Linked DNA regions of Luteolibacter sp. Y139. The protein of the gene in region 1 interacts with the protein of each later gene in a pairwise test. Links are inferred from orthologs where the notes say so. Each region holds a gene or a part of one and is shown on either strand. Other genes may lie near its edges.

Region 1 (8,882 bases):
TGAAGCGCACGATCAAGGAGATCAACCAGGCGGCGATGGATACCGTCGCGGCTTGCGGCGACGTGAACCGCAACGTGATGTGCAATCCGAATCCGTATCTCTCGTCGGTGCATGCCGATGTGCTGAAGGCGGCACAGGACATTTCCGCACACCTCACGCCGGCGACCCGTGCCTATCACGAGATCTGGCTGGATGGTGAGAAGATCGAAACCTCCGAGCAGGAAGAACAGGAGCCGATCTACGGCAAGACCTACCTGCCGCGGAAGTTCAAGATCACCATCGCCGTGCCGCCAAGCAACGACGTGGACATCTTCGCGAACTGCCTTTCGTTCATCGCGATCGTCGAGAACGACAAGGTCGTCGGCTACAATGTCGCCGTTGGTGGTGGCATGGGTTCGACCCACGGCAACGAGGCTACTTATCCGCGCATTGCCGACGTGATCGGCTACTGCACGGCGGAGCAGGTCGTGGACGTGGCCGAGAAGGTGGTGCTGGTGCAGCGCGACTTCGGCGATCGCACGGATCGCAAGCACTCGCGCTTCAAGTACACCGTGGATGACCACGGCCCGGAGTGGATCCTTGCCAAGCTCAACGAGTATCTCGGCTACGAACTCGGTCCGGTGCGTGATTACAAGTTCACGGACAATGGCGACCGCTTCGGCTGGGTCGAAGACGAGAAGGGGAACTTCCACTACACGCTCTTCGTCGAAGGTGGCCGTGTGCTCGACACGCCGGCTTACCCGATGCGCACCGGTTTGCTGGAGATCGCAAAGATCCATGACGGCGACTTCCGCCTGACTGCGAACCAGAACCTGATGATCGCGAATATTTCCGCCAAGAAGCGCTCCGAGATCGAGGCGCTGCTGGAGAAGTATGGCATGCATCATAGCCACGAGCGCAGTGCGCTGCGCCTCGCCTCGATCGCTTGCGTCGCCCTGCCGACTTGCGGCCTGGCGCTCGCGGAAGCCGAGCGCTATCTGCCGGAAGTGGTGACCGAACTGGAAGAGGAACTGGAAAATGCCGGCCTCCGCCACGACTCGATCACGATCCGCATGACGGGTTGCCCGAACGGTTGCGGCCGTCCGTTCATCTCCGAGATCGGCTTCGTCGGTCGCGGACCGGATCGCTACAATCTCTACCTCGGTGGTGGTCACGCTGGCCAGCGGCTCAGCAAGCTCTATCGCCAGGACATCCATGCGAACGAGATCCGCGGCCTGCTGGCTCCGATCTTCCAGCGCTACGCGAAGGAGCGGGAAAAGGGCGAGCACTTCGGTGACTTCGTCATCCGCGCCGGCATCGTTGCAGAGACCAAGCAGGGCGGCGACTTCCACAAGAACATCAAGGAAGAGGCGCTCAAGAACTGAACCGACCATGAACAGGGAATGTGAAACCGGATACCAGCGGTGTCGGCCTTAGGCCGACCTCACCGCTCCGTGTTTCCGTTTTTAAAATAGCAACTCATTCCCTCGCGTTCATCGCGGTTTAACAAAATGTCCACTATCACTCGCATCGCCACTCCTTCCGAAGCCGAGACGCTTTCGGAAGAACTCGCCCGCCTGAAGGCTGGCGACCGGCTCAAGCTTTTGCACGAGCGCTACGGCAAGCGGCTGGTCGCCTCGACCAGCTTCGGCTTGCAGGCGGCGGTCATGCTCAAGCTCATCGCTGACAACGCGCCGGAGATCCCGGTCGTGTTCATCGATACCAATTACCACTTCCCGGAGACCTATCGCTATGCCGACGAGCTGACCAAGCTGCTCGGCACCGACCTCCGCGTCTATCAGCCGACCCACTCCGCCGCCCGCATGGAGGCCCTTTACGGGAAGCTGTGGGAGCAGGGGAAGGAAGGCATGGATAAGTACGGCATCTTCACCAAGGTGGAGCCGATGGACCGTGCGCTGAAGGAACTCGGCGCCGATGTCTGGATCAGTGGTGTTCGCCGCAGCCACTCGAGCACCCGTGCCGAGCGTGCCTTCGCCGAGCAGCAGAAGAAGACGCTGAAGGTGTATCCGATCCTCGATTGGGCGGATGCGCAGGTTTCGGTCTTCATGCACCAGAACAATCTGCCGCGTCATCCGCTGGAGGCGGAAGGCTATGTCACCATGGGTGACTGGCATAGCACAGTGCCAGCTGTCGACGGGCTCTCGGCTGAAGAGACCCGCTTCAACGGCGAGAAATACGAGTGCGGTCTCCACCTGGACTCCGGCAACTCGGATTTCCAGATCTAACCATTCATCGTCGCGCACGTCATGGCATCGTCACTCCAAGTGCTGCATGTCAGGGAGGGTGAGGGCGCTGATAAGGCGCGTCTCGGTCCGTATGAGATCGAGACACTGATCCCGGTCGCCGACGAAGGTGCGGCGACCGCCTATCGGGTCCGCATCGAACCGAACCAACGCACGGCCACCAGCTATCACAAGTTGGCGGAGGAGTTGTATCTGGTCCTGGCCGGGAGCGGGGTCGCGGTGCTGGATGGCGTGGAATACACGCTTCGCGCCGGTGATTTCCTGCGCCTGCCACCCGGGACCACTCACGCCTTTATCACCGGTGACGAGGTCCTCGTCATGCTGGACGTTCACACCCCGGGATCGCGGCCCGACCGGGACGTCTACTTCGTCGGGGAGACTCCGCAGGGTTTCTCGGTGCCGTCTTTGGTGACGTAAATTGACCCGTTTTTCCATGGCCTTCCACGGCCTCCTCCGCTCAATCTCTTATCCAACATCCCGCCCCATAAAGCTATGCCCATCGCAGACTCCATGGTTGCCACCGTTGGCAACACCCCGCTTATCCGCCTGAACAAACTCACCAAAGGCCTGAACGCCGAGGTGCTGCTCAAGGCCGAGTTCTTCAACCCGCTCTTCAGCGTGAAGGACCGTATCGGCAAGGCTATGATCGAAACCGCCGAGAAGGATGGCTCGCTCAAGCCCGGTGGCCTGATCATCGAGCCGACTTCCGGTAACACCGGTATCGCGCTCGCCTTCGTCGCCCGTGCCAAGGGCTATCGCTGCATCCTGACCATGCCGGAAAGCATGTCGATCGAGCGCCGCGTGCTGCTGCGTTTGCTCGGTGCCGAGATCGTGCTCACGCCGCGTGCCCGCGGCATGGGTGGTGCCATCGCCAAGGCCAAGCAGCTCCTTGAAGAGAACCCCGGTTCCTTCGGCCCCGGCCAGTTCGACAATCCGGCGAACCCGCAGGTCCACCGTGAGACGACCGCCGAGGAAATCTGGCGTGACACCGATGGCAAGATCGACGCCTTCGTGGCTGGTATCGGCACGGGTGGCACCATCACCGGTGTCTCCGAAGTCATCAAGGGCCGCACCGCGATGAAGACCTACGCCGTGGAGCCGGTGGCCAGCCCGGTCATCACCCAGTTCCGCAATGGCGAGGAGATCAAGCCCGGCCCGCACATGATCCAAGGCATTGGTGCCGGTTTCATTCCGAAGAACCTCAACGTCGACATCGTCGATGACGTGATCCAGGTCACCAACGAAGATGCCTTCGCCACTGCCCAAGCGCTCAACACCGAAGAAGGCATCCCGGCAGGTATTTCGACCGGTGGTAATGTCTGGGCGGCCATCCAGCTTGCCAAGCGTCCGGAATACGCAGGCAAGCGCATCGTGACGATCGGGGCCTCGTCCACCGAGCGCTACCTCTCGACTCTGCTCGCCGAGAAGATCCGCGAGGAAGTCGCGAACCTGCCGGTGGCGGAGATTTAAGCCGTCTCGGTAAGATCGAGTTTATTAAACGCCCCGTCCGTGAGGATGGGGCGTTTTTCTTTGTCGATGCGATTGTCGATACCCTGATGGGTGTCCTTGGATCCCGCGCGATTTCTCTTCCCTTCATTTGGCCGAGGTTTAACCTATCAGGCTCAAGAGGTTTGTTGAATTTCCGGGAACTTGTTCCCATCCCCCGAAGAGCGTCATGAAATCCGTGTGTCTGTTATGGTTCGCCTGTGTCTTGTCCGTTTCGGGCGCCACTGTGGCTCCAGAGCTCGTGGAGGATATTTATTCCTCGACGCCGACTTCCCACTCATCCCCCGACAAACATTGTGCGGTCGGAAACACCTTGTACTTCATCGCGACCGATCTCACCCATGGCGAGGAGCTCTGGAAAACCGATGGAACGGAGGCGGGTACCGTCCTGGTAAAGGACATCAACCCCGGGGCGGAGAGTTCATCCCCGAACTTCCTGACGGCGGTGAATGGCATGCTGATGTTTTCTGCAAGCAACGGGGTGAATGGCTATGACCTGTGGAAGAGCGACGGGACTGCTGCCGGGACCGTGCGTGTGAGGAACGTGAACGGCCTTGGCTTGAGGCCGACGGGGATCACGGCACTGGGCAACCTCGCCTATTTCGCCGCACAAAGTAATAATGACACCGAGCTGTGGCGATCGGACGGTACTTCTGCGGGCACCGTCCTGGATCGGAATATCGACAGCAGCGGTAGTTCCAGTCCCAGCGGATTTTGCGTCGTGGGAAACACGCTCTATTTCACCGCCACCACGGGCTCCCTCGGGAGGGAATTGTACAAGGTGGGAGGTGGTTCCAGCACGGCCTTGGTCAAGGATATCAATACAGGTACCGGCAATGGTTCGTCTCCTGATCAGCTGGTGGCTTTCGGCGGTGCCTTGTATTTCACAGCTCGGGACGCGACGGGTTTCAGCGGTTTGTGGCGAAGCAACGGAACTTCGGCGGGAACAACCCCGGTCAAGGCAGGTGACATCAACGGCGTCCGGCATCTGGTGGTTACCGGGAACAGCTTGTTCTTCGTCGTGACGGACGATTTGTGGAAGTCGGATGGAACTGTCGCCGGTACCGTCTCGGTGAAACATTTCGAGCCCACGGGCACCTCCTACTTTCCGCCTGAGCAACTGACGCCTTTGGGCAATGATATTTACTTCGTAGCCGATAGCGCGGCGACAGGTCTCGAACTCTGGAAGAGTGATGGCAGTGCCGATGGCACCAAAGTGGTGAAGGATATCGTACCGGGTTCCGCGGGCTCTTATCCCTTCAACTTGAACGTCCTCGGAAACTCGTTGGTATTTTGGGCGAGAGAGGAGGGGACGATCAATTCGTGGATGTGGCGCAGCGATGGCACCGAAGAGGGGACCAACCTCTTCATGAAGATCAAATTCCAGTATGTGATCAGCGCGCAGGCGACCATAGGGAATGTGTTTTACTTTCGCGGCTATGATGACACAGCCGGTGGTGAACTCTGGCGTAGCGACGGAACCCTCGAAGGCACCGTGATGGTCAAGGATATCCTCCAGCCAACGGGCAGTGCTTCGCCGGCAGATCTAGTGAAATTTGCCGGTGGGCTGGCTTTCTCTGCCGACGACGGCGTGCACGGGCGCGAACTTTGGAGAGCGGATACGATGGGGAGCAGCGCGTCCATGATTGCCGACGTGCTGGAGGGGCCGGCCTCTTCGTCGCCGGTGGCCCTGGCAACCCTCAAGGAGCAGCTGTTTTTTGCGACAAACGATGCAGCCAAAGGGAGTGATCTCTGGTCGAGTGACGGAACGGCAGGCGGAACCCGGATGATCAAGGATCTGCCTGACGATGCGGATAACCATCCCATTCGAAAAATCGTGGAAGCGGGAGATTGGGTGTATTTCATTTACCCCGACCGTACGCCGGGTGGGAATCTCTGGCAGAGTGACGGGACGGAGGAAGGAACAAAGCTGGTGCCGGGAGGCACGAATTCATTCCCGAGCCAGCTCACAGCGGTGGGAGGCATTCTCTACTACCTCAACTATAATTCTGTCACCGGACGCGAACTCTGGCGGAGCGATGGGACGTCCGCTGGCACGTATGTCGTGAAAGATAGCTTCCCAGGGTCCGGCGGGGCGGATTCTCCGGCGATCGTTCCGATCAATGGCGTGCTCTACTACGTGGCCAACGACGGGGTTCACGGTGAGGAGCTTTGGCGGAGCAATGGGACAGCAGCGGGTACCTCGATGGTGAAGGACATTTTTCCCGGAAGCAGTGGCTCGAGCATCACCCAGATGGCCGCTGCGGGAGGCATTCTCTATTTCGGTGCGGACAACGGGGTCAACGGAATCGAGCTATGGAAGAGCGATGGTACGGCCGCGGGTACGAGCATGGTTTTGGATATTCGCAGCAATCTCCCCAGCTTCTCTTCTTCACCGAGTCTGCTCACCGGAGCGGGGAATACAGTCTTTTTCACCGCCAACAATGGTATCAACGGCGTGGAACTCTGGAAAAGTGACGGAACGGGCGTGGGAACCGTGCTCGTGAAGGATATTCGCCCGGGCGCGAGCAGCAGCTCAGACATTTCGGGAATTACGGCGGTGGACGGTCACGTCTACTTTCGTGCCAATGACGGGATTGCCGGAGACGAGTTGTGGATCAGCGATGGCACGTCGGCGGGGACCGTTGTAGCAGCGGATCTCACTGGGGATTCTGGAAGTTCGATGCCGTCGAACCTCTACTTCACCGGCAAGCGTTTGTTCTTCACTGCCGTCAGCAATGAATTCGGAACCGAGCTTTATTCCATTCCCGAGGGGCGTGAGATCGAAGTGAGGAATCCTGATGGGATGCCATTGGCAGATGGAAGCGGAAACGTGGATCTCGGGTCACCTCTCACGGGAGCCCCTTCCGGCCCGCGAGCTTTTACCATTATCAATAACGGCGGCCTGCCGCTTCAGGTCGCGGGTGCTTCTGCAAATGGGGCAAACTCCGGCGATTTCGCAGTCGATGCCGCGACCTTGCCCACGACGCTGCAGCTTGGGGCGTCCGCAATGATTTACGTCAATTTCACTCCGGGCGCACCGGGCAATCGGAGCGCGGGGCTATCGATTGCCAGCGAGGATCATGACGAAAGTCCCTTTGATGTCGCACTGAAGGGATACGGAAATACCGCTCCTGCTTTTGGAGGCTATTCGTTCCCTGCTTCCAACGGCCCCGCGCGAATTTCCGTCGCGAAGCTTCTCTCCAAAGCTTCCGATGTGGATGGTGATGCACTGTCCATCCGCTCGGCAGGACCTGCGTCGGCAGGAGGAGGGAGCATCGCACTGGACGGTGGAAGTCTCGTCTATACTCCGGTCGCCGCTTCTTCTGGATCCGACACGTTCGAAGTGGTGATTAGCGATTCCCGGGGCGGCACGGTGGCCGGCGTGGTCACAGTTGTTTCTCCGGCCGTTGGTTCCGGCATATCCACCACCAATCCTCCGAAGATCGAAGTTCTTCCGGGCGGCGGTGTCTCAGTGGCGTTCCACGGCATTCCTGGCCGTACCTATTCGATCGAAAGATCCACGGACATGAATAGCTGGGTGACCGTCGCGTCCTTGCCTGCAGGAGCCACCGGCAAGCTAGAATGGGTGGATGCCGACCCGCCGAAGCCGAATGCCTTCTATCGCCTGACTACCCCATGACCCTGACTCTCCCCATGAAAGCTCTCATCTGCTCGCTTGCCGTGGTTCCCCTGATGGCTTCGGGTGCAACCATTGTCGAGTCACACGTGTTTTCGGTCAGTACGGTGATACCGGACAATAGTGCGATCGGAGTGTCGGACTCACGTGTCTCGGTATCCGATATCGAGTCGATCACCAGCGTCGAGTTGACGCTGGTCACGAGTGGAGGATGGAATGGAGACCTGTACGTCTATCTACTTCATGGGAGTGGCTTTTCGGTGCTCCTCAACCGAGCTGGCAGGACGCTCTTAAACCCTGATGGGGCGGCATCGTCTGGCATGGTGCTGACGTTCTCGGATTCGGCAAGTGGTGACGTGCATGCTGGAATTGCGGCTTCGGGTGTTGCGAGCGGAACCTTTCAGCCAGATGGCCGGGAGACTGATCCTGCGAACGCGCTCGATACTGACAGCCGCACGGCGCTGCTATCATCCTTCGGCGGGCTGAATGCAGACGGTGAGTGGACTCTTTTTGTGGCGGACGCCGCCACCGGCGAAATTGCGACTTTTGAGAGTTGGACGCTGACCCTGACCGGAGTGCCGGAGCCATCCTCGGCCTTGCTTGCGGGGCTTGGTTGTCTGATGGCATTCAGGCGCAGACGCTGAGACCAAACCGGTCATGAAAGCATCAGCGGTCCGCCTTCACAGAACTTTTGCTGGCCGAAGACGGGGATGTGATGGCCGAAGGCGTGGGCGATGGAGAGCCAGAGGCGGTTGTGGGTGACGTTGTCGAACTGCATGGCTTGGCCGGTCTTGAAGCCGAGTCCGCCGCCGAGGAGGACGAAGGGGATGTTGTCGAGGGAGTGGCTGTTGCCTTTGCCGAGTTCGTTGGTCCAGACGATGGTGGTATTGTCGAGCATGGTGCCCTGGCCGCCGGGTTCGGGAATGCTGTCGAGCTTCTTCGCGAGATAGGCGAGCTGCTCGCAGAGCCAGATATTGATCTTCACCAGTTTTTCTTGTGCTCCGGCATTGCTGTCCGGCTCGTGGGAAAGTCCGTGGTGATCCTCGTTAATATCCAGCCAGCGCATGCGGGCTTGGCCGACGCTGTTGGTGTATTGGAGCGTGGCGACGCGGGCCATGCCATTGGCGAAGGCGTTCACCAGCAGGTCCGCTTGCATGGTGCTGATCTTCGGGATGCCATCGTTGTCGAGGGCGACACCTGCTTCCAGCGCGGGGGGAGGGAGGAGGAGATTCTGGGTGCCGCTGCTTTGGAGATCCTTCTCCATCTCGCGGACGAAGGTGGCGTGTTTTTCTAACAGATCCTTTTCCTCTCGGTCGACATTGGCGGCGATGGTGCGCAGGTCATCGCGCACTTCATCGAGCACGCTGCCGAGGTTTTCCCGGTCCTTCGTGCTGCCGTAGAGTTTATCGAACAGGGAGTAGGGATCGCTGTTCGGGGCGAGCGGCTGATTCGGGCCGGCGTAAGATTCTCGGGTCCATGGGTCGGCCCTGTTA
Region 2 (9,109 bases), on another replicon or contig:
TCGTGGCGACCTCGCCCGGTCCGGCCATGTTGACCGACAAGTCGCCTCCACCGGGGCATGGTGCTTGCTTTACACGGGCGTTCCAAAGTGTAGCCTCCCGCCGCTCACCCCTTCCCCCCGAACACCCCAAGATGCCGGATGACTCCCTTCAGCCGGATCCGGACGATGACCTCGTGGCGCGCGCCCGCAATGGCGACACCCGCGCGTTCGACGCCCTGATCCTCAAGTATGGCGAAAAGCTGTACGGGCTAGTTTACAACATGACGTCCCACAAGGAGGACACCCACGACCTGTTGCAGGACATCTTCGCGAAGGCCTATCACTCGCTGCCGCGCTTCCGCGGTCAATCCAGCTTCTACACGTGGATCTATCAGATCGCGGTGAACATGACGCTGAACTTCCTGAAGAAGCGCAAGCGCCGGAGCGGCATGAGTCTGAATGACCTGGATGCCTCCTTCCAGGATGATCCCGCTCTCGTCGATGCCAGCCACCTGGCCAATCCGGAGAAGCAGAGCAAGCTTCACGAGCTTCAGAAAAGATTGAACGAAGCCATGCTGAGCCTGTCAGAAGCGCATAGAACAGTGGTCACCATGTTCGACATCCAGGGCATACCACATGCCGAGATCGCGCGCATCCTGAAGGTTTCGGAGGGAACGGTTAGATCACGGCTGCACTATGCCCACCTTCACTTGCAGTCAAAGCTGCAAGATTACTGGGAGTGAGGAATTTGAAAATTTTCCTTGCGGGCGAGCTAGAAATTTTAGATTTATTAACCATCAAACGCCGTGAAGCCGACCGTTGAAGAAATCGGAACCCTGCTTGCCCTCAAGCGCCATGAGCGCCCCGAGGATGGGTATTTCGATGGTTTCCTGCGTGAGTTTCACCAGCGGCTGCGGGCGGAGGAAGCCCAGCAGAAGGGCTTGGCGGGTTGGTGGCGCAAGACGTCCGCATGGTTTTCCGATCTCGGGGCCTCCAAGTGGGCTTATGCCGGTGGTTTGGCCTATGCGACCATCGTCGTTCTGGTCATGACGTTCCCGCGGGGTCAGGAAGTGATTCCGACCGCGACCACTCCGGTCAATCACGAGGTCAGGTCCCTCGAGCCGGCTGCGGTCGAGCAGCTGGACGCCTTGGACCTGCGTCCTTCGACGAAAGGCCGCACCGGCGAGCAAGAGTTCTGACGGAAATCTTTCCGGATGCGTCTCTATCCCTTGCGGTGCCTTCCGGCACTCGGAGTTGCGTGGTGTTTCTGTGTGGCGCCAGCCCATGCTGAGGCGGGTTGGTCGGCGGTTTTCCCGACGCCTGCCGGTGATGTGACGTCGGTAGCCTTCGCGGTGGGAGATGGCCGTCACGTGATGAGCGTTGCGGTATCGGGCACGAGTCCCGAGGGCGGGCGACTGTTCTCGGACGAGCGCCTGCTACCGGCTGAAGTCATTCTGGACCCGGTCTCCCGGCTGGTGGTCTTCCGGCTCAGTGGTCCTCCGGGCCGCGCCTTGCCGTTGCTGGCGGATGCGCCCTTGCCTGCGGGTGCCACTGTCAAAGCGGCGACCGGCGTCGAGGGGAAATCGGGTGGCTGGGTGAAGAATGTCTCAGGCAAGATCCTGCCGCTCTCGTTGCTGAAGATGGAGTATTCGGCCCGGGTGCCCAGGCCGGGCACGCCGCTGCTGGATTCCAACGGCAACGTGGTCGCCGTGGCTTATCAGCCGACGGGTGCCCAAAGTGGCTACGCGATTCCCGCGGAAGTGGTGAAGCGGGTGTTGGAGGATGTGCAGCGCGGCGGTCACGTGAGCCGCGGCTGGATCGGGCTCAACCTGCGTCCGGATGCCAAGGCACCGCAGGTGACCCGGGTGCATGAAGGTTCTCCATCGGCCTTGGCAGGGGTGAAGACGGGCGATGTGTTGCTTCAAGTGGGCCAACGGAATCTGGGAGAGTATGCCGACGCGGTGAATGCCTTCTTTTTCCTTCGTCCGGGAGTGGCCACGCCGGTGAAGCTGAAGCGGGGCGATCAGGAAGTGGTGATCTCGGTCACGCCGATCGAGCATCGGGCCGATTGATTGACGCTTGGCCGACAGGCGGGCTTTTGCCAGACCAGCGCATGGAATTCACGGTCCGTCGCCTCGCGGGCGAGCAGGTGTTGCCTTATTTGCCGGATGCGGCGCGGCTTAGGATTTCGGTGTTCCGGGAATTTCCGTACCTCTACGAGGGCGATGAAGAGAGCGAGCGGGACTATCTTCAGGGCTACGCCGCCTGTCCGCGCAGTGTCTTCGTGTTGGCGGAGGTGGAAGGGAAGGTGGTCGGGGTTTCGACGGGATTGCCTTTGTTAGATGCGGATGAGTCGTTCCGCGCGCCGTTTGAGAAGGCCGGGATTAACCCGGCCCCGTGGTTTTATTTTGGAGAGTCGGTCCTTGATCCCGTGTGGCGAGGAAAGGGGATCGGGCACGCGTTCTTTGATCACCGTGAGCAGCACGCGATGGTGCTGGGTTTTTCCAAGTTCTGCTTCTGCGCGGTGGTGCGGCCGGAGGATCATCCGCTGAAGCCGCCCGGCTACCGCTCGAATGATGCCTTCTGGGCCAGGCGCGGCTACGTCATCCGCCCCGAGCTGAGCTGCCACTTCGCGTGGCCGCAGGTCGATTCGGCGGGAGAGGAGGTCGGAAACGAACTCGTTTTCCGGACCCGGGAACTGCCGGTTCAGATATAAAACATCGGGGCTTCGGAGCGTTCTGCGAGCTGCACCAGACTGATCCGCTCCAAGTGTTCCTTCAGGTCGTGGGCGACTTTTTCCCACGCCTTGCGGACTGCCACGCCGCTTTCTCCCTCGGTGTGAGTCGAAAACGACAGGAGTGAGGGCTCCACGGCTTCCACGATTTCCCGGAGCAGGATGGTGTCCGGTTTGCGCGCGAGCAGGTAGCCGCCGCTCTTGCCGCGTCGACTTTCCACCAATCCCGCCCGCCGCAGGTCGTTGAGGATTTGGACAAGAAAGTTGGCGGACACGGCTTCCCGTTGCGCCAGCTCGTCGAGCCGTGTAATCGTTCGCCCGTCGTGACGCTTGGCCAATTGGGCCATCGCGCGGCACGCATAGTCGAGCTTTTGGGAAATGCGCATGGAGGCAAAGCAGCACAGGGAGGAGAAGGGCGAAAGCGCGAAGGCTGTTCGACTCTGTCAGTCGAAGGATTCCGATGCCTCCGGCATCTGGAAATGGGTCCGCGAGGAAGCCGAGCGAGTCGCCGGTGAAGAGCCGGAACTCCGGCCTTTGCTACAGAACGTGGTGCTGAGCCAACCGTGCCTCGGGGCCTCGCTCGGGGTACGACTCGCCCGAAAGCTGGCGCGTGAGGATATGACCAAGGAGGAGCTCACGCCTCTCCTGACTGGAATTCTGCGCGGTGAGGATCATCTGGTGGACAGTGCCGCCCGGGACCTGCGCGCGATTGTCGAGCGGGATCCGGCGTGCCCCTCGCCGCTGGAGCCGTTGCTTTTCTTCAAGGGCTTCATGGCCATTTCGACCTACCGGGTCTCCCATCACTTGTGGAACCATGGGCGCAGGGAGCTGGCCTTGTATTTCCAGAGCCTGGCCAGTGAGGTCTTCGCCGTGGACATCCATCCGGCGGCGCGGATCGGCTGCGGCATCCTGCTGGACCACGCCACCAGCTTCGTGGTGGGAGAGACCGCGATCATCGAGGACAATGTCTCCATTCTTCATGAGGTGACGCTGGGCGGCACCGGCAAGGAATCCGGCGACCGCCATCCGATCATACGCTCCGGAGTTCTGCTCGGCGCTGGGGCGAAGATCCTGGGACGAGTGGAGATCGGCGAGGGCGCCAAGGTCGGAGCTGGCAGTGTGGTGCTCAATGACGTGGCGCCGCATTCCACCGTCGCCGGAGTGCCCGCTGTGGTGGTGGGCGTCAGCAAGGAAGACGCGCCGGCCCTCGAAATGGACCAGCGCCTCGGCTGCCGGGGGCGATAAGTCTCAGGTTGTTGGAAGGTAAGAGTAGTCACGGTCCATCATCCGTGATACCTGAAATTCATGAAATGTTTAGTGTTTGTCCTGCCGCTCCTCGCGCTAGGGCTGACTTCGTGCGACAAGGCCAAGAAAGCGGTCGAGGCGGCGCGGGATAAAATCGAGGGAGCCAAGGATTCCAGCCTTCCGAAGCCGCCGGGCGGGGACGTCGCGTCGACGTTCGTGGCCCAGGTGGACACGGCGGCGGAAGGCGTGCGTTTCCGGCGCGACCTGCCGTTTCCGACGGACATTGAGGTGCGGGTAACGCAGCGCACGACGTTTCATAATACACGGAGGATCACCACTTCGGCGCTCGGGACGGAAAAAGTGAGCGTGGATGGAGCCTTTGAGCTCATCGGCCTGTTCGAGCGCAGCGGCACGAATCTCTCGGTGACGGTGGAGAAGGCCGGGAAGGTGGTTGATTCCAAGGAGGCGGTGGAGAAGGCGAAGGCCTCTGCCCAAGGCGATCCGGCCGCCGAGCCGTCGCAGATGGTGGGCGCGCGGGTGGAATTCGAGCAGACCCGTGACGGTTGGCAGTTGCCGGCCCGCAAGGGCGCGGTGGCATTCAACCGGAAGCTGCTGGAGCAGGATCTTTTGCCGAATTTGTCCGGGATGCTGGTCCAGTACGGATTGGTGCCGCGGAAGCAGTGGTTTTCCTCGTCGAAGCGCTGGATAGCCGGCGACAAGCTGGTTTTGGAAGGGGACTCGCTGGCGCTGCTGTTTGAAAACGGGGCGAGCGGCAAGGTGACGCTGACCTACGAGGTTTCCGAGGCGCTGGACGGGCATCCCTGTGGCCGGTTTGGCGTGCAGGGAGATGTTTCGATCAAGAATGAGACCTCGCTGGATGGTAGCAACGAGACGGGCGAACTGACGATCCAATCGGGAAAAATCTGGTGCTCGCTGCTTCACCCGCTGGTGCTGAGGGAGGAATACCAGACGGTGAGGACCGTCACGCAGGGCCAAGGCAATGGCCCGAAGCAGAAGATCCAAGGAGCGATCGACCAGCTGCGGGTGCGCCAGTGGAAGGACCGGAGCTAGAATTCCGGGGTGCCGGAAAATTTCTCGAAAAAGCTGAAACAAAAATCCGGCCGGTGACGTTAATACTCATGTGAGGCGATTGCGAGAGCATGACTCCTCCAACACAAAAGGTCTTGTCAGGGAGGTGACTCCCGGCAGGTGGCCCGACCGCTTGAGCCTTAGGTTTTTGGGTTTTTCCTGAGGCACAGCGGTCGGGCTTCTTTTTTGCCCGTTTGGGGCGGTTTTGTTGAGCTTTTGTTGAGTCTCGATCTCGAGAAGGTGGCTGTGGAAGTTGTGGGGACGCTTTGGAGGTGTGGCAACCGGGGAAAGGAAGTTCCAGCCGCAGTTGGGCCCATTGTTCCGAGCCTTGCTGCAGCCGTGCCTCGCGGTAATCCGCCGGATTCCGATATTCCGATATACCTAGGAGGTCGGAATATCGGAATTTTTCGGTGGGTGGTGGCACCGGATGGCCATCCCCGATGAGCGGCTGGGATGAAGGGTTCGTGCACTTTGCACTCCACTATTCCCGAATGCCTATAGAGTGGAATTATTGGAGTGCTCCCGGTCGCTCGCCCAAGAGGCTGTTGGCTTAGCGGATCCCAAAATTCACGTGCGGGAAGGACTGACCCCACCCACTGCTATCGAGCTTTTTTCACAGCTCCCGAGTAGTCGTCATGCCGTGGCCCGCGGCCGTAGAGATCCAGCGGCACGCCCTTGCGTTCCTCCAGCATCATCGCATTGAAGCGCGACATGTAGGACTCCGCGAGTGGGATGTGCTTCTCGTTCCGGCCACCCATGCCCTGCCAGGTCACGTCATAATCATCGTACTTGGCCTTCGTCCCGCGGCGGGTCACGCCGGGAATCCAGTAGTCTTTCCTGTCATAGATCGCCAAGCCGAGTAGCCGATACTCACCCTGCGCCACGCGTGTGCGGACCTGTGGCGCGGGATCGCTTTCCATCCACTCGACGAAGGCCCGCTCGTTCATCGAGTCGCTGACCTGCTTGAGCCCGGGAACCTGAGCCGCCGAGTAAAGGGCATTCCCACATCCGGCGAGCAATCCCGCCACTGACGCTGCGGCGATGCCGCTGACCCCGCACCAGTTCCTGATCTTGCTGGAATGTTTCACCATGGGTGAGGGTGTTCCCTTGCCATGAATTCGCCAGCTTCCATTCCCGGGGAGCGGCCAGCCTTGTCATCGTGGTACATGGATTTTCCAACCTTAGCCCTTGGCTGTAACATTTTTCCGGCTGGACCGCGATTTGGTCGAGGAGGGCTGGCCTGTTTTAGAAACAGTGACAAAGCGGGGCGGGAAACCGCGTTTCCGCCAACAATGCGGGATCGCGGTCTCGCTTTTCGGGGAATCCACGCTTTGATCCCATTTTTCATTCCATGAACCGGTCCAATCCTTTCAAGCGCCTCTTTTTCTGGCTGTCCGGCGCTGGCACGGAGACTCTCGAACAGTGCCCGAATTGGGAGCAGCGGAAGTATGTGGCATTCGGGGCGACGGTTTTGGTGCCGTGCGCGTTTGCTTTCATTGCCTGCTCTTATGCGCTTTCGACGCTGACCACTGATCCGCGGGTGATTTATCCGGTGGCGGGGGTGTGGGCGTTTATCATCATGACGATCGACCGGGCGCTGCTAGCGGGCTACCGGCCGTTCCTTTCGTGGTGGCGGAAGTTGTCGCAGTTCTCGCTGCGGTTGCTGGTGGCGATTTTGATGGGGCTGACGATTGCGCACCCGCTGGTGCTGCTGCTGTTCCGGGATACGATCCAGACGGTGGTGGAGGAGAAGCGCTCCTCGGAAATCAGCCAGGAGCGGGCGAAGTTTACCATCGGCAAGGACAAGGTCCGCGAGACGATGGACGGGCTTGAGAAGAAGATCGCGGCGCTGCAAGAGGAGCGGAAGCTGAGCTACAGTGCGAAGTTCATCCTTCAGGAGAAGACGGATGCCGCCTCGGCGATTCCCGGACTGACGGCGGAGCAGCAGACGGAGCTGAAGGCGGCGACGGAGGAGGCGACGAAGCCCTTCCGCGACCGGCTGGATATCGTGAACAAGCAGTCCGACGAGCTTTCGCCGCAGTATGCGAAGCTGCAGGAGGAGTTGGGATTCTGGCAGGCGGAATTCGAGCGGGAGTTGAATGGCCAGCGCTCGGGGATGCGTGGGGAAGGACCGCGGGCGCGGTCGATCCGGGCGGACCAACTGGAGCCGCGCCGCACGGAGGCGCAGCGGATTGGTGCGTTGCTGGAGCATGCGTCGACGGAGAAGGCGAAGCTGCAGACGCAGGTGCGGGAGGCGGAGAAGGGGGCGATTGCGACCTTCGAGACGCGGCTTGCCGAGATTGCTGCGGCTAACAAGGCGGAGGCAAACCGGGTGGCGGCGCTCAAGCAACGGGTGGAGGAGGATCAGGCCTCCTCGTTCACGGAACAGCAGAACGCGGTGCGCTCGGCACTCGACCAGCAGATCGAGACGCGCAACCTGGAGTTCAAGGCGGCGCAGGCGGAACTCGCTGCGATTTCGACGGAAGAGCAGAAGCGCATTGCCGATATCCAGGCTGAGCCGCGGAAGGATATCCTGACCCAGACGCTGGCGCTGCATGGACTTTTCAAGGCGGGGAGCGAGGGCGGGCAGTTCGCGCTGGCCACCTACATCGTGCTGACCTTGCTATTCATGCTGGTGGACACGATTCCGCTGATCGTGAAGTTCTTCACCAAGCCGGGTCCGTACGACACGCTGCTGGACCGCGACGAGATCGCCTATGACTCGGAGCACCGAGCCTTCCGCCAAAGCAACCAGCGCTACATGGAGAAGCTCGCCGCCGGCAATTTGATCGCGGTGACGCGCAACAAGCGGCTGGAGAACGCGCTCATCGATGGGGTGGAGCACAGCCGTGCGGCCCAGGAGTTTCTCGATTCATTGATCGAGATGGAGAAATCCTTCGCGGCGAAGATCAAGCTGGAGCAGGACGAGGCATTCCATGCCGGTCCCGAAAAGATCGCGGCCCTGGAAGCGATCAAGAAGCGCTTCTACGAGGACATGCAGCACCGGATGGAAGTCTTCTTCGCCGGCCAGCACGCGTGACGTGAGTAAATCACTCCAACGGTGGTAGCACCCCGGCGCTGCCATCGTCATAGGGAGTGGCCTCCTCCTGAACCTTCAGGGGGCGGAACTCGCCATCGTAGCTGTCCACGCGGAACTGGAGTTCCATGAGGCTGCGATTGGTATCGGCGACGTTGTCACGAAGCTGCCGGTTTTCCTCCTGGATCCGCTGGTTCTCGCCGACCATTCCTTCCATCGCGGAGAGGAGGCGTTCGAAGCGGTCTCCGGTGGCGCCGGTGGCGCCGGTGGCAGCGGACGGAGTTTTCGCCGGGGCATGAGGAAGATCGGCGGCCGGCTTCTTCCAGCCACTGCTGCGCGCTTCAGCGAGCAAGGCCTCGGCCTGGCGGGTCCTGCTGTCGTCCTGTGGTGCCGGAAGGGGCCTGATAGAAGGTGACTGCGGCGCGGGCATCGGCATGACCCCGGCGAGCTTCACCATGTCACGGACGGAACACCAGTGGGCAGCGGAGGCTCCGGCCATCAGGGTGAGGGCGGTGCTACAGGCGATCGGGATGAGGCTTGGTTTCATCGCGGCTTCTTCTTTTCGGGTGAAATGACTTCCTTGGCGACCGGTGGGGGAGGCTCGGGAGTGGGCAGCGAGCTCAAGAGCTGGCCGAGGCGATCGAGGGCATCGCCCAGTTTGCCGGAGTCTTCCTCCATGCGCTCCACGGAACTCGCAAGTAAGGCACTTATCGTACCTGCCTGGGCGTAGCCGAGCGAGGCGTCGTAGCCGGGTTCCTGGACGGCGATCACGTTGGCACCATCGGCATCCGGCACCAGCACGTGGGGGCGGATCGAAAGAGGGATGCGGGTGCCGTTAAGCTCCACTTCCTTGGTGATGGGAGGAACATCATCGGGATGCTCCAGTTTCCAGCCTGGCGGCGGTTGGGAAAGCGGCTTGGCGGGGAAGGGGGCGAGCAATTTGATCGAAGCGGCATCGACCTTTCCGATCATGCTCTTGCCGGGTTCGATTTGGACGGTCACGCCCTTGGGCTCCGGAGTGACAG

Evidence for each region.
Region 2: the proteins of cysK (region 1) and cysE interact in binary tests that used the Escherichia coli proteins (3 or more experiments, as listed by UniProt). The link is inferred for Luteolibacter sp. Y139 from one-to-one orthologs.

The regions. Positions count from the first base shown.
Region 1 is NZ_JBBUKT010000006.1:34,348-43,229, forward strand. What follows is about bases 1,966-4,724. They hold cysK (cysteine synthase A), read left to right. Parts: upstream 1,966-2,735; coding sequence 2,736-3,713; downstream 3,714-4,724. Other genes in these bases: WKV53_RS15765 (phosphoadenylyl-sulfate reductase), read left to right, coding at 1,966-2,225; WKV53_RS15770 (cupin domain-containing protein), read left to right, coding at 2,247-2,660; WKV53_RS15780 (ELWxxDGT repeat protein), read left to right, coding at 3,919-4,724. In the rest of the region: WKV53_RS15760 (NADPH-dependent assimilatory sulfite reductase hemoprotein subunit), read left to right, coding at 1-1,364; more of WKV53_RS15765, read left to right, coding at 1,491-1,965; more of WKV53_RS15780, read left to right, coding at 4,725-7,392; WKV53_RS15785 (proprotein convertase P-domain-containing protein), read left to right, coding at 7,407-8,033; WKV53_RS15790 (DUF1552 domain-containing protein), read right to left, coding at 8,045-8,882.
Region 2 is NZ_JBBUKT010000001.1:250,494-259,602, reverse strand. The notes cover bases 2,042-5,027. They hold cysE (serine O-acetyltransferase), read left to right. Parts: upstream 2,042-3,097; coding sequence 3,098-3,958; downstream 3,959-5,027. Other genes in these bases: WKV53_RS01110 (hypothetical protein), read left to right, coding at 4,019-5,027; WKV53_RS01120 (RrF2 family transcriptional regulator), read right to left, coding at 2,686-3,099; WKV53_RS01125 (GNAT family N-acetyltransferase), read left to right, coding at 2,093-2,695; WKV53_RS01130 (S1C family serine protease), read left to right, coding at 2,042-2,051. Outside these bases: WKV53_RS01140 (sigma-70 family RNA polymerase sigma factor), read left to right, coding at 132-722; WKV53_RS01135 (hypothetical protein), read left to right, coding at 786-1,178; more of WKV53_RS01130, read left to right, coding at 1,251-2,041; more of WKV53_RS01110, read left to right, coding at 5,028-5,029; WKV53_RS01105 (hypothetical protein), read right to left, coding at 5,647-6,138; WKV53_RS01100 (DUF4407 domain-containing protein), read left to right, coding at 6,399-8,087; WKV53_RS01095 (hypothetical protein), read right to left, coding at 8,098-8,631; WKV53_RS01090 (hypothetical protein), read right to left, coding at 8,628-9,109.